DNA from 3 places in the Ochrobactrum sp. A-1 genome. Region 1 is predicted to be linked to each of the others. Evidence: predicted binding sites of a transcription regulator. Region 1 holds the regulator's gene; each other region holds the start of a gene.
The links. Region 1 encodes PhoB, which activates phosphate uptake and scavenging genes when phosphate is short. Its sites were predicted from a motif close to TGTCATNNANCTGTCAT; they were not measured.

Region 2: the regulator PhoB is predicted to act here: its motif matches at 2,213-2,229, upstream of phnF (phosphonate metabolism transcriptional regulator PhnF).
Region 3: the regulator PhoB is predicted to act here: its motif matches at 3,533-3,549, upstream of MKS82_RS15975 (DUF3419 family protein).

The regions. Positions count from the first base shown of each region.
Region 1 is NZ_JAKVQC010000004.1:857,268-862,845, reverse strand. Features, by position in the region: gene dps (DNA starvation/stationary phase protection protein Dps) at 74-571, shown strand; gene MKS82_RS13725 (aminopeptidase) at 629-1,882, opposite strand; gene MKS82_RS13720 (hypothetical protein) at 2,007-2,258, shown strand; gene MKS82_RS13715 (cell wall hydrolase) at 2,359-3,306, opposite strand; gene phoB (phosphate regulon transcriptional regulator PhoB) at 3,966-4,652, opposite strand; gene phoU (phosphate signaling complex protein PhoU) at 4,770-5,492, opposite strand; gene pstB (phosphate ABC transporter ATP-binding protein PstB) at 5,558-5,578, opposite strand, start outside.
Region 2 is NZ_JAKVQC010000003.1:254,432-260,009, reverse strand. Features, by position in the region: gene MKS82_RS02830 (carbon-phosphorus lyase complex subunit PhnI) at 1-972, opposite strand, end outside; gene phnH (phosphonate C-P lyase system protein PhnH) at 975-1,601, opposite strand; gene phnG (phosphonate C-P lyase system protein PhnG) at 1,601-2,017, opposite strand; gene phnF (phosphonate metabolism transcriptional regulator PhnF) at 2,231-2,983, shown strand; gene MKS82_RS02810 (ArsR/SmtB family transcription factor) at 3,161-3,520, shown strand; gene arsB (ACR3 family arsenite efflux transporter) at 3,667-4,728, shown strand; gene arsC (arsenate reductase (glutaredoxin)) at 4,725-5,135, shown strand; gene arsH (arsenical resistance protein ArsH) at 5,132-5,578, shown strand, end outside.
Region 3 is NZ_JAKVQC010000004.1:1,333,501-1,339,078, reverse strand. Features, by position in the region: gene MKS82_RS15990 (lytic murein transglycosylase) at 1-504, opposite strand, end outside; gene MKS82_RS15985 (glycoside hydrolase family 25 protein) at 625-1,458, opposite strand; gene MKS82_RS15980 (class I SAM-dependent methyltransferase) at 1,544-2,236, opposite strand; gene MKS82_RS15975 (DUF3419 family protein) at 2,238-3,473, opposite strand; gene MKS82_RS15970 (hypothetical protein) at 3,833-4,033, shown strand; gene MKS82_RS15965 (hypothetical protein) at 4,119-4,577, shown strand; gene MKS82_RS15960 (J domain-containing protein) at 4,704-5,414, shown strand; gene MKS82_RS15955 (N-acetylmuramoyl-L-alanine amidase) at 5,411-5,578, shown strand, end outside.

The DNA.
Region 1 (5,578 bases):
AGCTGCCCGTAACTATGAGCGATACTCCCCCAGTCGCTCCAAGCCGGATCGAACAAAAGGATATGAGGATACAATGTCCAAGAAGTCGATGCATGCAACCCGCAACGATCTTCCTTCCAATACGAAGACGACAATGATCGCGCTGCTGAATGAGAACCTCGCCGCGACAATCGATCTTGCCCTCATCACAAAGCAGGCTCACTGGAACCTCAAGGGGCCGCAGTTCATCGCCGTCCATGAGATGCTCGACGGTTTCCGCGACGATCTCGATGAACATGTCGACACGATTGCCGAGCGCGCCGTGCAGATTGGCGGGACGGCCTATGGCACCACGCAGGTCGTGGCCAAGGAAAGTAAGCTCAAGCCATATCCGACCGATATCTATGCCGTTCACGACCATCTGCTTGCCCTGATCGAACGCTATGGCGATGTTGCCAATCTTGTGCGCAAATCGATCAAGGATGCGGACGATGCAGGTGACGACGATACGGCGGATATTTTTACAGCCGCGTCCCGCAGTCTCGACAAGGCATTGTGGTTCCTTGAGGCCCATGTTCAGGAAAAGAACTGACCTTACAGATGCAATGAAAAAGCCGGGAAATTCCCGGCCTTTTCTATTTCGCGACAATCAGTTGGCCCATTCACCACTGCGCATCACCGGCTCGCGGATTCCGTCCGCGTTGATGCCATCGACGTCGATCTGGCCAGAGCCGATCATCCAGTCGATATGGATAAGGCTCGAATTGCCGCCCTGCGCCTTGATTTGTTCCGGCGTCAGTTTTGCGCCGTCGATAAAGCACTTGGAATAGCACTGGCCGAGTGCAATGTGGCTTGCGGCATTCTCGTCAAACAGGGTGTTGTAGAACAAAAGCCCACTCTGCGAGATCGGCGATGAATGCGGAACCAGTGCCACTTCACCCAGATGACGGGCACCTTCATCCGTATCCAGCACCTTGTTGAGCACTTCTTCACCGCGGCTTGCCTTCGCCTCGACAATTCGTCCGCCTTCAAAGCGAACCGCAATATTCTCGATCAACGTGCCTTGATGCGACAGAGGCTTGGTGCTCGTCACATAGCCTTCGACACGCAGCGCATGAGGTGTAGTGAACACTTCTTCCGTCGGAATGTTCGGATTGCAGGTGATACCATTCTTCGCCGTAGACGCGCCGCCGTGCCATTCATGACCGTCGGCAAGCCCGACCGTCAGATCGGTGCTCGGGCCCTTGAAATGCAGGGCACTATATGCCTTGCCATTCAGGAAACGGGTGCGGGTACGAAGCGCTGCATTGTGCGCCGACCAGGCGCCAATCGGATCGTCCACATCGACGCGCGAAGCCGCGAAGATCGCATCGGCCAGCTTGCGGGTCGCGATGTCCGCCGGCTCGTTCGGAAACATGAGCTTTGCCCATGCCGGATTGGGATAGGAGACGATGTTCCAGTTGATGTCGAAACCGGCGATCTTCTCGAGAGCCGGCTGATAGGCCTTCGAATTGGCCCGGTTGGCGCGTGAAACCTTGGCAGGGTCCTGGCTGGAAAGAAGCATCGGATTGTCGGCGGCGATGGCGAGACGCGCAGCGCCATCCGAATAGGCCTTCGCCATACCCTCATAAAGCCAGCTTGCCGCGCGGTCGAAACTCGCATCGGATGCGTTCTCGTAACGAGCAAGCGCCATTTCGTCATCCGCGAAGAACGGCGTTACCAGTCCGGCCCCGGCCTTGTAGGCGTGCTTGGCGATAAGGCGAACCAGCGGCAAGGCCACGACTGGCGCGGTAATGACAAGATCTTGCCCCTCGCGCAATTGCAGACCAACGCGAACGGCGACTTCCGCAAGACGTTCGAGTTTCACCGGATCGATGATTGGGTTCAACTGTTCATGAGCCATGGGTGGAAGACCTCTTTGGATGTGGAATCACCGGCAGTTTATCAGACGGCATAATTTCACCACCTTTTTTCCTGCCTTTGCGTTATAGTAAATCTGCGGTCAGTGCAGAAGAAAGCAGACAGTAATGAATAAGAAAGTGCTTATCTTGCTGGGCGTTACCGGCCTTCTGGCAGGGTGCGTGAGCATGACGCCGGAACAACGCCGTGCCGCTGACGAACAGACCTGCCGCAGCTATGGCTTCAAGGCCAATACCGACGCTTTTGCCAACTGCCTGATGCGACTGGACCTCGATCGCAGAGCTGACAGGCGTGCCTGGCAGAATCAGGTCGATTTCTACGACACCCCGATGGTGATCTATCGACCGATCTACCGCTGAGCCCCTCACTGGAAAGCGACAACAGTCAATCAGGAAATCAAAACGCCGGTCGGATTGAACCAGACCGGCGTTTCAGATTGTCCGACTGTAAGAGCGTTTCTTATAGTGGCGCTTCGGGACGGTCCTGGGACAGAAGAAGTGCGCCGATGGCGTCAGCCTGCTTCTGGCTTGCAGGAGCATAGCCGAGCGATGTCGGTTGCGGAGCCGTCGTATCGAATTGCGGCTGGTAGGAGGCCACCTGCATATGCGGTTCCTGCTGAGGTGCCGCTACGCCGCGATGACGCGCCAAGCGGTCGCCACGAGCCTGCGGACCGGCACCGACATTCTGCTCTACACTTTGAGCCTTCACAGCTTCCGCGAGCGCCACCTGAACCGTTGGCTCCGTTCCCGGATTCGGGCCCGTCTGCGGCAGTGTCACGTCATAAGACGGGTCCTGCGGAAGGGATGGTGATTGCGGTGAATAGGCCATTGCGAGATTGTATGGTTCCTGCGGGACAGGGTTTTGCAGCGAGCCGTCGCGATTGCGCTTCTCGTAGAAGGAATTTCCACCGGCTACGAGCACGTAATGCATGTTGTTGTAAGGGAATTTCAGACCCGCCGTGTGGAAGAACATGGCATTCTTCAACTTTGGATGCCGTTCTCCTTTGAGCACTGCATCGGCGGCGGCCTGAACATCCGGCAGCGCTTTGGAATTCATTTGGCGTGAAAGAACACCAGGTGCAAACTGGTTCTTCTGACCGACGACACCACAAATCGTATCCGGATAACGACCCGAAGCGAGTCGATTCATAACAACCGTGCCGACAGCCAGAAGACCGTCGGAACTTGAACGGTTGGATTCGAAGAACATCGCACGTTCAAGACAATTCTTGTCCCGTGCGGTGTAAGTGTAGGTCTTTACGCCATTGACGGACTTGACGTGGCTTGCCGCCGTCTTTTCCGAATTGGCTTTTCCCGAGGTTCCGGTCGTCGTGCAACCGGTCACCACGAAAGGCGCAACCACCAGCCCGATAAGAACGGGCAATTTCCACTTCGCGGCGCGCGTCAATGGCTCAGTCTCATGTTAGGACCCTTAACTGATCCAGTCATCCATTCAGGCGAACACATCTGGAACGATGCGCGCGAACGTCTGACTGCGGTGCAAGTCAAAGAGGACGAAGATCAAAATTACTCGCCCTACTGTCGCTCAATCGAATTCAAGGTTTTGGAATTTTTAGGCCAAAAAAAGGCGACAGGTCAAATCCCAACAATGCTGGAGACCGCTGAAAAGTCCTAAAACAATTCCGAATCGAGATCGCGAATGTGCCTACAAGCCCTTTAAATATATTAATAATTTCTTAACGAGAACTGGGAATTCAGGTAAGATATTGATTTAACGAGATTCAAACTCTCACAATACACGCCATATCCCTGCCTTAATTCGCTTTTGCTTGTACATTTTTTGCATACACATTCGTGGCGGTTCAAATGTTCTGCAGAATTTCTGTTTTCAGGCCGGTTCCGTTGCCATCCGTCAACTTTGGAAACACACTTGTAACATCGCGTGAGATGAGGCTTTTCACACTCGTTTTGGGTTATTGCAATGCGAATCGGACGAGTACGATCTCGCACCTTGCAAAGCTCGCCCTTAAACAAAAGGCGACCCGCCACAGAAACCGTAACGGGTCAGACAAGTTCAGTGCTCGAAGCCGCAGATAACGGCGTCGGTCATCCGAAAGAATAACCGGCACCCCGAACGGTGCGGATAGGATCAAGCGCGCGACCGACATTGATCGCCTTGCGCAGCCGCCCGACATGAACATCCACCGTGCGATCATCGACGTAGATGTCCGGCCCCCAGACGCCATCCAGAAGCTGGCTGCGCGAGAACACGCGCCCGGGCGACATCATGAAATACTCGAGCAGGCGGAATTCCGTCGGTCCGAGACGGACTTCCTTCTCCTTGCGGTAGACACGATGCTGCTGACGGTCGAGAACAAGATCGCCCACTTTCAGCACGTGCGAAAGAATGCTCGGGTTAGACCGGCGCAGCATCGCTTTGACGCGAGCCAGAAGCTCTGGCGTCGAAAATGGCTTCACGACATAATCGTCCGCACCGACGCTTAAGCCGCGCACGCGTTCGCTTTCTTCGCCACGCGCCGTCAGCATGATAATTGGCAGACGCTCCGTTTCCTGCCATTGGCGCAAACGACGGCAAAGCTCAATGCCCGATACGCCCGGTAGCATCCAGTCCAGGATAAGCAGATCCGGCACGTTCTCGCGCAAGGCGATTTCGGCCTCGTCGCCGCGCAGCATCGTATCGACCTGATAGCCCTCTGCCTCAAGATTGTAGCGAAGCAGCACGCTCAGCGCCTCTTCGTCTTCTACCACAGCGATTTTGGGTGCCTGTGACATCCAGTATTTCCCTATCCAAATTCGGCGGGCGGTGGATAAAATTCCCCCAATCGACCGCGTGCCGCCGCGCTATTCACTCATTCCCACCCGTCGGACCAAGGTCCGGCTGGCTGTAGTTCAGGGTTTACGTGCCTCATCCACGACAATACCGTGGCTCAGGTCTTCTTTCGGTCGTTCGGCCGGCATTTGCAGGCCGGTCACAATGTAATAGACAGTCTCCGCAATATTGGTTGCATGATCGCCAATGCGCTCGATGTTCTTCGCGCAGAACAGAAGATGCGTGCAGGCAGAAATGTTGCGCGGATCTTCCATCATGTAAGTCAGCAATTCACGAAACAGCGACGTGTACATGGCATCGATCTCGTCATCGCGGTCGCGAACGACATTGATCTGCTGCACCGAGCGCGACGCGTAGGCGTCGAGAACATCCTTGAGCTGGGTTAGCGCCAGCTCGGCCAGTGTTTCAAGCCCGCGATAGAGCTTTACCGGCTGACGCGATTCCGAAACGGCGGCAACACGCTTGGCAATATTCTTGCCCAGATCGCCGACGCGCTCCAGATCGGCGGAGATGCGGATCGATCCGATGATCTCGCGCAGGTCTACGGCCATAGGCTGACGCTTGGCGATAATCATCACGGCCTTGTCGTCAATCTCGCGCTCACTGGCATCAAGTATGAGATCGTCGGAGATAACGCGTTGTGCAAGCGCATTGTCCGCATTGACGATAGCGGCGACCGACTGCTCGACCATACGTTCCGCATGTCCGCCCATTTCGGCGATCTTATGGGTGAGAAACTTCAATTCCTCATCGTAGGAGCGAACGGTATGCTGAGACGGCATAGTAGACCTCGTAATATAAATTGCGGGGAAGCCGCACTGTCTATCTGTTTGAGCGCAGTTCCGGATTAGCCGAAGCGTCCGGTGAT
Region 2 (5,578 bases), on a different contig from region 1:
GGACTGCACATTGTCGGAATGGGAGATGACGAATTCCTCGTCCTGTGCGGGAGCGGTCACATCCGTATCGAACTCGCGAACACGCAGCGCACGGTCGCAGAGCGACATGGACATGGCCTTACGCTCACTCTGGCCGAACACCAGCCCATAGCCGCGTGTGAATTGCGGTGGCTGCTTGGCCGAACCTTTAAACTGATTGACCATCTGGCATTCAGTCAGTTGCACACGACCGAGCGAAACGGCAAAGCCAAGTTCGGGCACGTCGAACTCGACATCCACTTCGCCAATGCGGATTTCACCAACGAAAGGATGCGTGTTGCCATAGCCGCGTTGGGTGGAATAACCGAGCGCCAGCAGGAATCCTTCGTCGCCACGCGCCAGTGCCTGAAGGCGCAGGTCGCGTTCCATCGGAAATGTCCAGGGTTCGCGGGTCAGGTCGCCCGGTTCGTGACCTTCCGGCAGGGAACCGTCATCTTCGATCATCCCGTTGACACCGAGAATATCAGTTACACGTGGTGTCTCTTCCGGCTGAGCCTCCCGCGTTTCCGGTTCCGGCACGGCCACATCGCCGGCGAGATCGGGATCAAGAAGTCGATGTGTATAATCGAAAGTCGGCCCCAGAAGCTGGCCACCGGGCAGATCCTTATAGGTCGCCGAAATGCGGCGCTCGATCAGCATCTGGGCTGTTTCCATCGGACGGGAATAGCCAAAGCGCGGCAAGGTGGTGCGGTAGGCGCGCACCAGAAAGATTGCTTCGATCAGATCGCCACGGGACTGACGCACAGCAAGCGCGGCCAGTTCGCGATCATAGAGCGAACCTTCGGCCATGACGCGATCGACCGCCAGCGCAAGCTGCTCGACAATCTGATCGAGACGAAGTGCCGGGACCGAACGGTCACCGCGACGGCGATCATCGAGAAGACGGTGGGCATTGCGGATGGCTGTTTCACCACCCTTTACGGCAACATACATTTTCAGCCCTCCAGATTGCTTACGCGCGTTGTGCGGGGAAGCGCTGCAACAGCACCGTCGCAGACCAGAACAAGATCCACGCCAAGCGGATATTGCGCGCCGTTCTCGCGCCATTGATTGATGAAATCCTGCGGCAGACCTTCGACGTGAAGCGCTCGTTCACCATCGATACCGGGGCCTTTGAGCACAAAGCCCTGCCCGCTTGTCAGTGAGGCAACAGCGAGGACAATAGTTGTCGAACGATCAGGAAACTCGGCGTCACCCTGCGAAAATTCTGCCAGGGACGGCAGCAGCGATAGATTGCTGACCAGAGCGAATTGCGCGGCGTCTGTATTATCGACATGTGGCGCACCGGTGTGAAAAGTAAGCCAGGCGGTTGCACTTTCATCGGCAGCTATCGCTGCATCGCACCAGACCGTCGCATCATGATCGAGCAAAGTTGCTGCAATAACGCCCAGTTCAGGCGTCAGCGGCTGCGGTGGGGTGGCTGCGCGAGCCAGCGGATAGATGCGGCCGGGATTGGCCATGGCATGCATGACGGCATGGAATGCCGACTGCGCATCCGTCATCGGATCGACAAAGCCGCCCTCAAACGCGGAGGAAGTGCTGTTTACAGCAGAAGGAAGCATTAATTGTCTCCCCGGACCATTGTGAAGAAATCAACCTTGGTGGCGGCAGCTTCGCCGCGCAGCGTGGCGTCCGCGTCGTCGAGCCGCTTGCGCAAGACATTCAGCACCCGCGTCTCCACCGCATCGCGTTGGCCTTCATCCAGCCACAGCGCATCGAAAAGAGCGGCAAGGCGTGCCTTTTCCTGATCGCGACCAAGTGCATAAGAATGACCGACCGAGCCGTCGGAGAGCCGTACCGTAGCGCGCGTCACCGTTGCCTCGCCGACATTGAAGGCTGCGCCGCCGCCGCCAATGCGGCCACGCAGCATTACAAGGCCGGTTTCCGGTCCGCGCAGAACCTCGAATTCAGGCTTGTCCGACCATGCCTGCCAGAAAGCCTGCAGCTCTTCGCCACTTGCACGCGCAAGAACCGCCATGCTCGCCTGCCTTGCGGCTTGAACTGGATCTGGCGCCTTTCTGCTTTCAGTGGCGGAACCGGCTCCGCCTCCCTTCGCGCTCTGCTCCGTACCGTACATGAGCTTCCCTGCCCTTTGAGATCTTGTTGACTTGCTCTTCGGATTTGTCTAGTTATATAGACAACTATACAATACCAGAATGAATACACCCTGCCAATGACAGGACGATGACAGTTGATGACAAAGACCAGAAGAATTGAGAGAAACAGCGGTGTGGCGATCTGGCGGCAGATTGCCGACGAGATACGCGGCGACATCATGGCGGGGAAGCTTCAGTCCGGTGCGCGCATGCCTGCCGAGATGGAACTTGCCGACAGGTTTGGGGTCAATCGCCATACGGTGCGCAGCGCCATTGCCGCGCTGACGCAGGAAGGCGTGCTGCGCGCCGAGCAAGGTCGCGGCACATTTGTTGCCAATGCAAAGCGTCTGACCTACCAGATTGGACGCCGCACCCGCATTTCGCAATCGCTGGCTTCGCAGGTGCGGGAAATGCAGGGGATTCTATTGGCATCAGGCATCGAACCCGCAACTCGGGAGATCGCAGACGCACTTGAACTGCATACTGGCGATGAAGTGATCCGGCTTGAAACGATGCACAACGCCGATGGCTATCCAATTTCGATAGCGACTCACTGGATCGATGCTGTGCGCTTTCCTTCTTTTGCGCAGGATTATGCGGAAAGCGGCTCGATAACGGCTGCATTAAAAGCTGCCGGGATCGCCGATTACCTGCGAAAGTCAACTGTCATATCGGCGCGCCATGCCGACCCGGAAGACCTAAGAAACTTGAAATTGTCTCCGGGTGCCATCGTCGTGACAGCTCGTGCGGTGAACGTCGATACGGATGGAAAACCGATCCAATATTCGCTGTCACGTTTTTCGGCTGACAGGATGGAGTTTTCTATCGAGAACGACGAGAACAGCTAATCATCGAGGATGAAGTTTTCGTGGAAGCCGATAATTTCGTCCTAATATCAAAGCCCGTCAATTGGACTCATTGAGCTCTGGTTAAGCCAGTGCGGCGGCTGAGCATTTGATGTATGCGCTGGATGGCTACTCCAGATCGCATCTTGACTCACATATAATATCCATTATTCTGGATACATGGAAAGCGAAGTAGCAATCACGGCTTTGGCCGCTCTCGCCCAATCGACAAGGCTTGATACTTTTCGATTGCTGGTCAAACACGAACCTGCCGGGATACCTGCAGGCGAATTGGCGCGTATGCTGGATATACCGCAAAATACAATGTCGGCCCATCTGGCAACCCTATCGCGGGCTGGCCTCGTGAAGAGCGAGCGACAGAGCCGCTCGATCATATACCGCGCTGATCTGGATCGATTTCGCGAACTCACGCTATTCATGATCAAGGATTGTTGCGGTGGCAGCGCCGAACTCTGCGGGCCTCTTATCCAGAGCCTGACACCTTGCTGCGCACCCACGGCGACTGCAGCAACCCGATAATCACGGGCTGGTGACACCAGCTCATTCCAATGGACGTAAAATGACGGATCGGTTTCACCAGACGCCCAGGCGACTGCGCGGACAATCGCGTTCACATGAGATCAAGGCCATGACACGCAATATGCAAAGACATGTGGAGGGACTCTATGTCTGTCTTTGAAAGATATCTGACCGCCTGGGTAGCCCTATGCATTGTTGCGGGCGTAACGCTTGGGCATCTTTTCCCGACGATATTTCACGCCATCGGCTCTGCCGAAATTGCCAAGGTCAATATTCCCGTCGCCATTCTCATCTGGTTGATGATTATTCCCATGCTCTTGAAAATCGACTTCGCCGCTCTTCGGCAAGTCGGGCGACACTGGCGTGGAATTGGTGTTACGCTGTTTATCAACTGGGCTGTAAAGCCGTTCTCGATGGCACTTCTTGCATGGCTGTTTATCGGCTGGCTTTTCCGTCCGCATCTGCCCACCGATCAGGTCGACTCTTATATTGCAGGTCTCATCATCCTTGCCGCAGCACCCTGCACGGCCATGGTCTTCATATGGTCCAACCTGACAAAAGGAGAACCGCACTTCACGCTGTCCCAAGTCGCATTGAATGATGCCATCATGGTCGTAGCCTTCGCTCCGATTGTCGGGCTTTTACTCGGGCTTTCGGCAATTACGGTTCCATGGGATACGCTCGTTCTATCCGTTGTCCTCTATATCGTCATTCCGGTTATCCTCGCGCAGGTTCTTCGGCGCAGCCTTCTGGCAACTGGCGGACAAAGCGCGCTCAATACGCTGTTGAAAGCTTTGCAACCGCTTTCCCTGGTCGCGCTCCTGGCTACTCTCGTCCTGCTTTTCGGCTTTCAGGGCGAGCAGATCATCGCCCAGCCGCTCATTATCGCGATGCTTGCAGTACCGATCCTCATTCAGGTCTATTTCAATTCGGGGCTGGCCTATCTACTCAACCGCCTCTCTGGCGAGAAGCATAGTGTTGCCGGACCATCGGCCTTGATCGGCGCGTCGAATTTCTTTGAACTGGCCGTCGCTGCCGCAATCAGCCTTTTTGGATTTTCATCCGGCGCGGCCCTTGCCACTGTGGTCGGCGTTCTGGTGGAGGTACCAGTCATGCTTTCTGTTGTCTGGATCGTGAACCGCTCCAGAGACTGGTATGAACGCGGCACTGATCAAAAGCCCGCAACACAGACAGGAAACTCCCGATGACCGTCACTATTTTTCACAACCCAAAATGCGGCACCTCGCGCAATACGCTGGCAATGATCCGCGCCAGTGGCGAAGAGCCCATTATAGTCGAATATGTGCAAAATCCGCCCACGCGCGAACGTCTGGTCGGCCTGCTGGCGGCAATGAATCTGACGCCGCGCGAGCTGCTGCGTGAGAAAGGCACACCCTATGCCGAACTCGGCCTGTCCGATACGAAATGGACCGATGATGAACTGATCGATTTCATGATGGCTCATCCAGTCCTGATCAACCGGCCCATCGTCGAAACGCCGCGCGGCACCAGGCTTTGCCGCCCATCCGAACGGGTTCTAGATATTCTGGAAAACCCGGTCGCATCATTCACCAAAGAAGACGGCGAGTTGGTCAAATTCGGGGAGAGGACATGACTGACGCAGACTTGCCGAATCTGGACCGGAGATCCTTTCATCTACCGGATAATGATGCTCTTCGCGTATCTTTCCCAGAGCACAAGCCTCGTATTCTGCTGCTCTACGGATCGTTGCGCGACCGCTCCTATAGCCGTTTCCTGACGCAGGAGGCCCAGCGATTGCTTGATGCGATGGGCGCGGAAACACGTATCTTTCATGCCAATGGACTACCCTTGCCGGATGACGGCGCACCAAGCCACCCCAAGGTGCAGGAACTGCGTGAGGCCATGCTTTGGTCGGAGGGACAAGTCTGGACCAGCCCTGAACGCCATGGCGCGATGAGTGCTGTTATGAAATCGCAGATCGACTGGATTCCCCTGCCCGGCGGTGCAGTACGTCCAACTCAAGGGCGGACACTGGCCCTGATGCAAGTTTCCGGTGGTTCGCAAAGCTTCAATGCG
Region 3 (5,578 bases), 480 kb from region 1:
GCGGCAGTCGTAGGAGAGGGTAACGAGCGCATTCAACGTGTCGAAATCGCCCTGAATGGCACCATAGTCGGTTTCAAGCCCCCAGAAGGCGGCAAGGACTGGCCCCGGAACGCCATAGGTATCTTCGACCTTCTTGAAGACATCTGCATATTTGACCAGATTTTCACGGCCTTTTTTCAGGCGCGCTTCCGAGATGAGGCGCTTGGAAAATTCGGTGAAAGTCAGGTTGAAAACAGTCTGCTTGCGGTCGCGATCAAGCACCTTTTGCTCAAGCATGGCCTTGTGCAATTCGGCGATGCCCTTTTCGCCGACACCGGCGTCACGGGCTTCCTTGGTCAGATTGTCCATCCACTGGCCGTAATCGATCTCGCATTCCGGCTTGGGAAGATTGACGGTGTTTTCAGTTGGCGTCGCAGCGGGCGCGGGAGAAGCGGCAGCCTGTGCATGGGACATGGCTGTCGATGCAAGCAAGGCGGCTGCGATAACTGAAGCAAAAAACTTCATTGGTAACTCACACTAATAGATTGGGAGCAAGCTGCTCCCTCCGAGGATTGTTTTAGCTATTGCCTCAACAAGCCCCGGAAATGAAGCAAAACTTGGTGTGAACTGCCAAACTGCGCTGTGTTACCGAACTTTGTTGCTTTCCAGCCACTTTTTCCATGCGTTGGCATCGCCGGCGAAGACATTGATGTCGGCGTCGCCCTTGATGCCTGGAATGGAGCCGGTGCCCGTATATTGCCAGAACGTCCACGGATGGGGACCGTATTTCTCATCCGGATGACCGGCAACGGAGCGCAGCCAGAACGGATAGTCAGCCATCTGCCGCAAGTCGTTGTCATCGAAGAAATCGACCGTCGTGTAAACAATCGGACGCTTGCCGTAATGCTTTTCCAGCGCCTGCAGGAAGATGCGCATTTCCTTGCGCACAACGGCAGCATTGGGGCGCAGCTTGCAGGTTGGCGACTGCGGGTTCCATTCCATATCGAGAACGGGCGGAAGCGCGCTCGGATCACGCGGTACGTTCTGGATATACCAGCGTGCCTGTTCGATAGCCGGACGGCAGAAATAATAGAAATGATAGGCGCTCCGCGCGATGCCTGCCTGATGGGCGCCGTTCCAGTGTTCCTTGAAACGGTCATCGACGCGATCACCGCCCTCCGTCGCCTTGATGAAGGCGAAGGAAATGCCGCTGGCGCGCACGGCGCTCCAGTCCACATTGGTCTGATATTTGGAAACATCGGTGCCGTGTATCGGATAATGCCAGGGCGTCTTGCCGGTCCAGTCATGCGGGTCGCGATCGCCGAAGCGCGGCGCTTTCACAGGGCCGGACGGCGGTGCGATCCGCGCCACTGAGCTGCCTGATTTCTTTACGTCGGAAAAGTCGTAATCCACCGTCGTGCAGGCGGAAAGAATAAATGCGCCGAGGGCGAGAATGCTGTAGCTGGCCAGACGGTTCATAAAGGGGTTCCGTGTCGCGAATCAGTCCTCTAACGGTTACGCGATCCGAAGCCGGACGTCACCAGTCTGGCGGGCAAGTTTGGTGCTAATCTTTGGGAGCGGGAGACGTTGTCGAACGAATGATCGCTATCCAGGCAAAACCACGATAAAGAATACGCTTTTCAACAACAGCACTGCGTTCCTGCGCGAACTGATCGCAAACCGAGAACAAGTCGCAACGCGGCGTGACATGGAACCATTCTAGCCACTTGAAGAGTGCCTTTCCGAACCAGCGCGGCAGGCGGGCCTGATTTCCAAAATCGACGATATGCAATTCCCCATCTGCATTAAGATGCCGGATGCTTTCACGAATGACCGACTGCCATTGCGGGATCATCGATACGGCATAGGAAATGAAAATCCGGTCGAAGCCGGTTTGTCCGAACAGTCGATCAGGGTCGAACTGGGCTGCATCTGCGCGATCAAGCCGGACGCGATCTTCAATGCCTGCGCGCTCTGCCGCCCGGCGTGCTGTATCCAGCATTTCTGCTGAAATATCGATGCCGAAGAGTTTCGCATCCGGATAATTTTCCGCAGCTTTCACCAGATTGCGACCGGTGCCGCAGCCGATCTCCAGAACTGTGCCCTCCTTGGGCACGGACAGTCCCGCGATCATGGGGTCCCGGCCCAGAAGATAATACTTGCGGGTAGCATCATAGAAATGCCGCTGACGGCGATAGACCCGATCCATGAGATTGGCATGGTTGATACCTTGAACGCTCCACGGGCTGCGCAACATGTCAGGCATCCTTCAGCGTATAGAGATGGAAACCACCATAGATCGACGAGCGGTCGCGGTCATGCAGGGTGCGGGATTCATCCGCTTGATATTCCCAGCGGTCCAGAATTTGTGGTGCCACCCGTCCCGGAAGCAGGCTCGGTTCCGCTGCTGTACGGAAAATGACACGGGCATTCGCTGCTGCCGTACGGGTAATTTCACTCCAGAGAGCATTGAGCTGTTCGTCATTCATCCAGTCCTGCGCGTCCAGCAGAATGTAACGGTCGACGGAAGAGCCAGGCTTGGCAGCGAGAAAGTCGGTGTAGCTCGCGTTCTGCACGGTCATGCGATCTGCGCGTTTCCGTACCATTTCGAAATTGGTACGTGACAGGTAAGGCGGGAGAGGCCCAGTCTCCTCATTGCCGCTATAGCCGCGCCCGAATGCCTGCCAGGCAAAGTAATTGTCGGTAAGGGGGAAGCCGCAGGCCAGCTTCTCAAGACGGCTGCGCAGGACAAGCGCCATATCGCCGTTTCCGGCAGTGGCAAGGGCATCATATTGCTGCGGCGGTATGCCCAGCCCAAAAAGGGATGATTTGCGGGCTGTGGCCCAGCGCACCATGCGTTTTTCGAAGAGCGGTGCGAGCGCCGTGTCGAAGAAACTGCGCTGTTCTTCCATCGTGCGTGCCTTCAAGATATCGCGCGGATCGATCCCGTAGAGCCGCGCTACGCGATGGCCCATGCCGATGAAGACGCCGAGCAAGCCGTGGCGATAGAGATCACGCCAGAAAATGGAAATACGCTGGCGACCGTTCCATTTGCGCTTTTCCCAATAGGCGCGGCTTTCGCCGTCCAGATGCGGGCGGATGAAGCGCTTGTAGGCGGCAAGATTGGTCTTGTCGTCGGCCTTTCCATAGAAGCGGTAGAACGCATCGTAGTCAGGCAGGTTCTTGACCGCGGCAAGTTTCAGCCGGTTGAAGGCGACATGTGCCTGATTGAGGTCGACTGCCTCCACACGCGCCGGATCGGCGGTCAGGTAGGACATGGCATTGCATCCGCCGGACGCGATGGTGACGATGCGGTGACCCGGCTTGATGGCCAGAGCAGCCATATCGACTTCGGGGTCTTCCCAAATCTGCGGATAGACCAGCCCTTTGAAGAGCCAGGCAAACAACCTTTCGGAAAAGCCCGCACGCGAGAGGGCGCTGTTCTGGGTTACGGCACGTTTGAGAATTGTGTCGGCTGATGTTTGCTCTGTCATTAAAAGTTCCCCTGATGCACGAATCCCGACTTCGATTTCGCAAAGTTAAACATCGTCCAATGACAGGGGCGTGACGAATTAACTGCGGATTTTTAAACCTGATGAATGCCGCTATACGCCTTTAATACTGTCGGTTTATTACGGCCAGTAAGACTATTTGAGAGAACTTTTTCGCGCTGTTGCCGTTTTCTTGTGTGACGGTCCCAGTCGACAGGATTTCTGTGTCGATGAGCGACCGTAAAGGTGATTGGCCGGACAAACCGGTCACGCACGGAGAAAACAGAGAGAGGCGTTTGGCAATATTGCCATTTGATGCCTGAAACCAGGCCAACGAGCCTGATCTAGGAAGGAGAGCCAACGTGAAGAAGTTTCTGATTGCTTCCGTCGCCGCCGTATCACTTCTCGGCCTTGCAGCTTGCAACGACAAGAAGGATGACACGAGCAACGCACCGGCACCATCCGCGCCGGCAGCGCCTTCGAACAATGACACGACGACGACGCCAGCCCCAACCAATCCGGCACCATCAACGCCGGGTACGGGCACGGCACCTGCCAACTAATGGTGCAGAGCCGTGACGCATCATGCGTCTGCATTTGGATGGCGATCCGGTCTCCGGGTCGCCATTCGTGCCAATGGGTTTTGAGATGAACGTTAAAGCAACCACGTCGGGAAAAGACGGGCATTCTGCGTTTTCCGTGTTTCAACGCAGGCTCGGTTCGGTTATGGCTTTTGTCATGAACCGTAACGCCCTGTTTTTCATCTCTGCGATTGTTCTTGTTGCGCTTGCCGCCTGCGGCAAGGGAAGTGACGAGACCGCTGCCACAACCAACGGCGGCGAGCAGGGGGCTGCGGCTGTATCGCAGCCTGCAAAACCGACAGAAAATGGCAGCACGGAAAAAGGCCCCGATCTGGTCAAATCGCTCCGCGATAGTTCCGGTGTAGTAAGCCCGGAAGAGAAAGCTGCAGCCATTGAACGTGCGCGCACAAATGCTGTCGCTGCGGCAAAATCTGTGGGGCAGACGGATCAGCAGGCGCAGACGGCGGGAGAAGCGGCAGCTACGGTCGCACAGCGCTCATTCGATGAACGCGAACCTCAGCAGTAAGCGTTCGTTGCGGAACACGGCAACAATCTAAGCCAATGCCTTCTCATTCTTTCTAAATGTTTGTTTTTTCGGCTTTCGTCTGTGTGGACGGTTTTCAGTTCACTCGGAATTCTATAGAAAAGTTCCATGTCGATTTGGGTTCGCATTGGTGAGTTTGTAACGTCAGTGGCGTCGAATGCCATTACTGGCGTTATCGAAGCCGTGCGCACCGTTTTCGAGGGCGATGCCGACACGCGTCGCCGGGTGGCCTTTTCCATCGCGATGATCGCGCTTTCAGCCAAAATGGCGAAGGCCGACGGGGTGGTTACCCAGGATGAAATCCGCGCCTTCCAGGACATATTCTCCGTGCCGAAGGAAGAGACGGCGCATGTCGCGCGGCTCTATGATCTCGCCAAGCAGGACGTCGCAGGCTATGAATCCTATGCGCGCCAGCTTGCCGGATTATGCAGCGAAGGGCAGACCGATTGTCATTTGCTGGAAGACATTCTCGACGGCCTTTTTCATATCGCCACTGCCGATGGTTATGTGCACGAAAAGGAAATGGCCTTTCTTGCGGGCGTAGCTGATATTTTCGGCTATGACGAAGTTGCTTTCGATCGTATCGCGATCCGGCATGTTCAGCGCGGTGCTGACGATCCCTATGCCATTCTGGGGCTGGAGCGCGGTGTTTCCTTCGAGATGGCCCGCAAGCGCTATCGTTCGCTGGTTAAGGAGCATCATCCTGACCGGCTGGTCGCAGAAGGCTTGCCGCTGGAATTCATAACCATTGCCAACAGGCGTCTGGCGGCGATAAACGCTGCCTGGGCGAGCATTGAGAAGAATCTGGAGGCTGCATGAGCAGTGTGAACGAAATCGAGAGTGAATTGTTGCAGGAGCTGGCGCTCGAGCAGCCCGATTTCGCCGGGGTAACGCTCGATCCGTCGCCCAATTTCGGTCCTCGCCGCGATGGCAAGGTGCCCGCCTTTCTCATTCTCCATTATACCGGGCTGGCGACTGCCGAA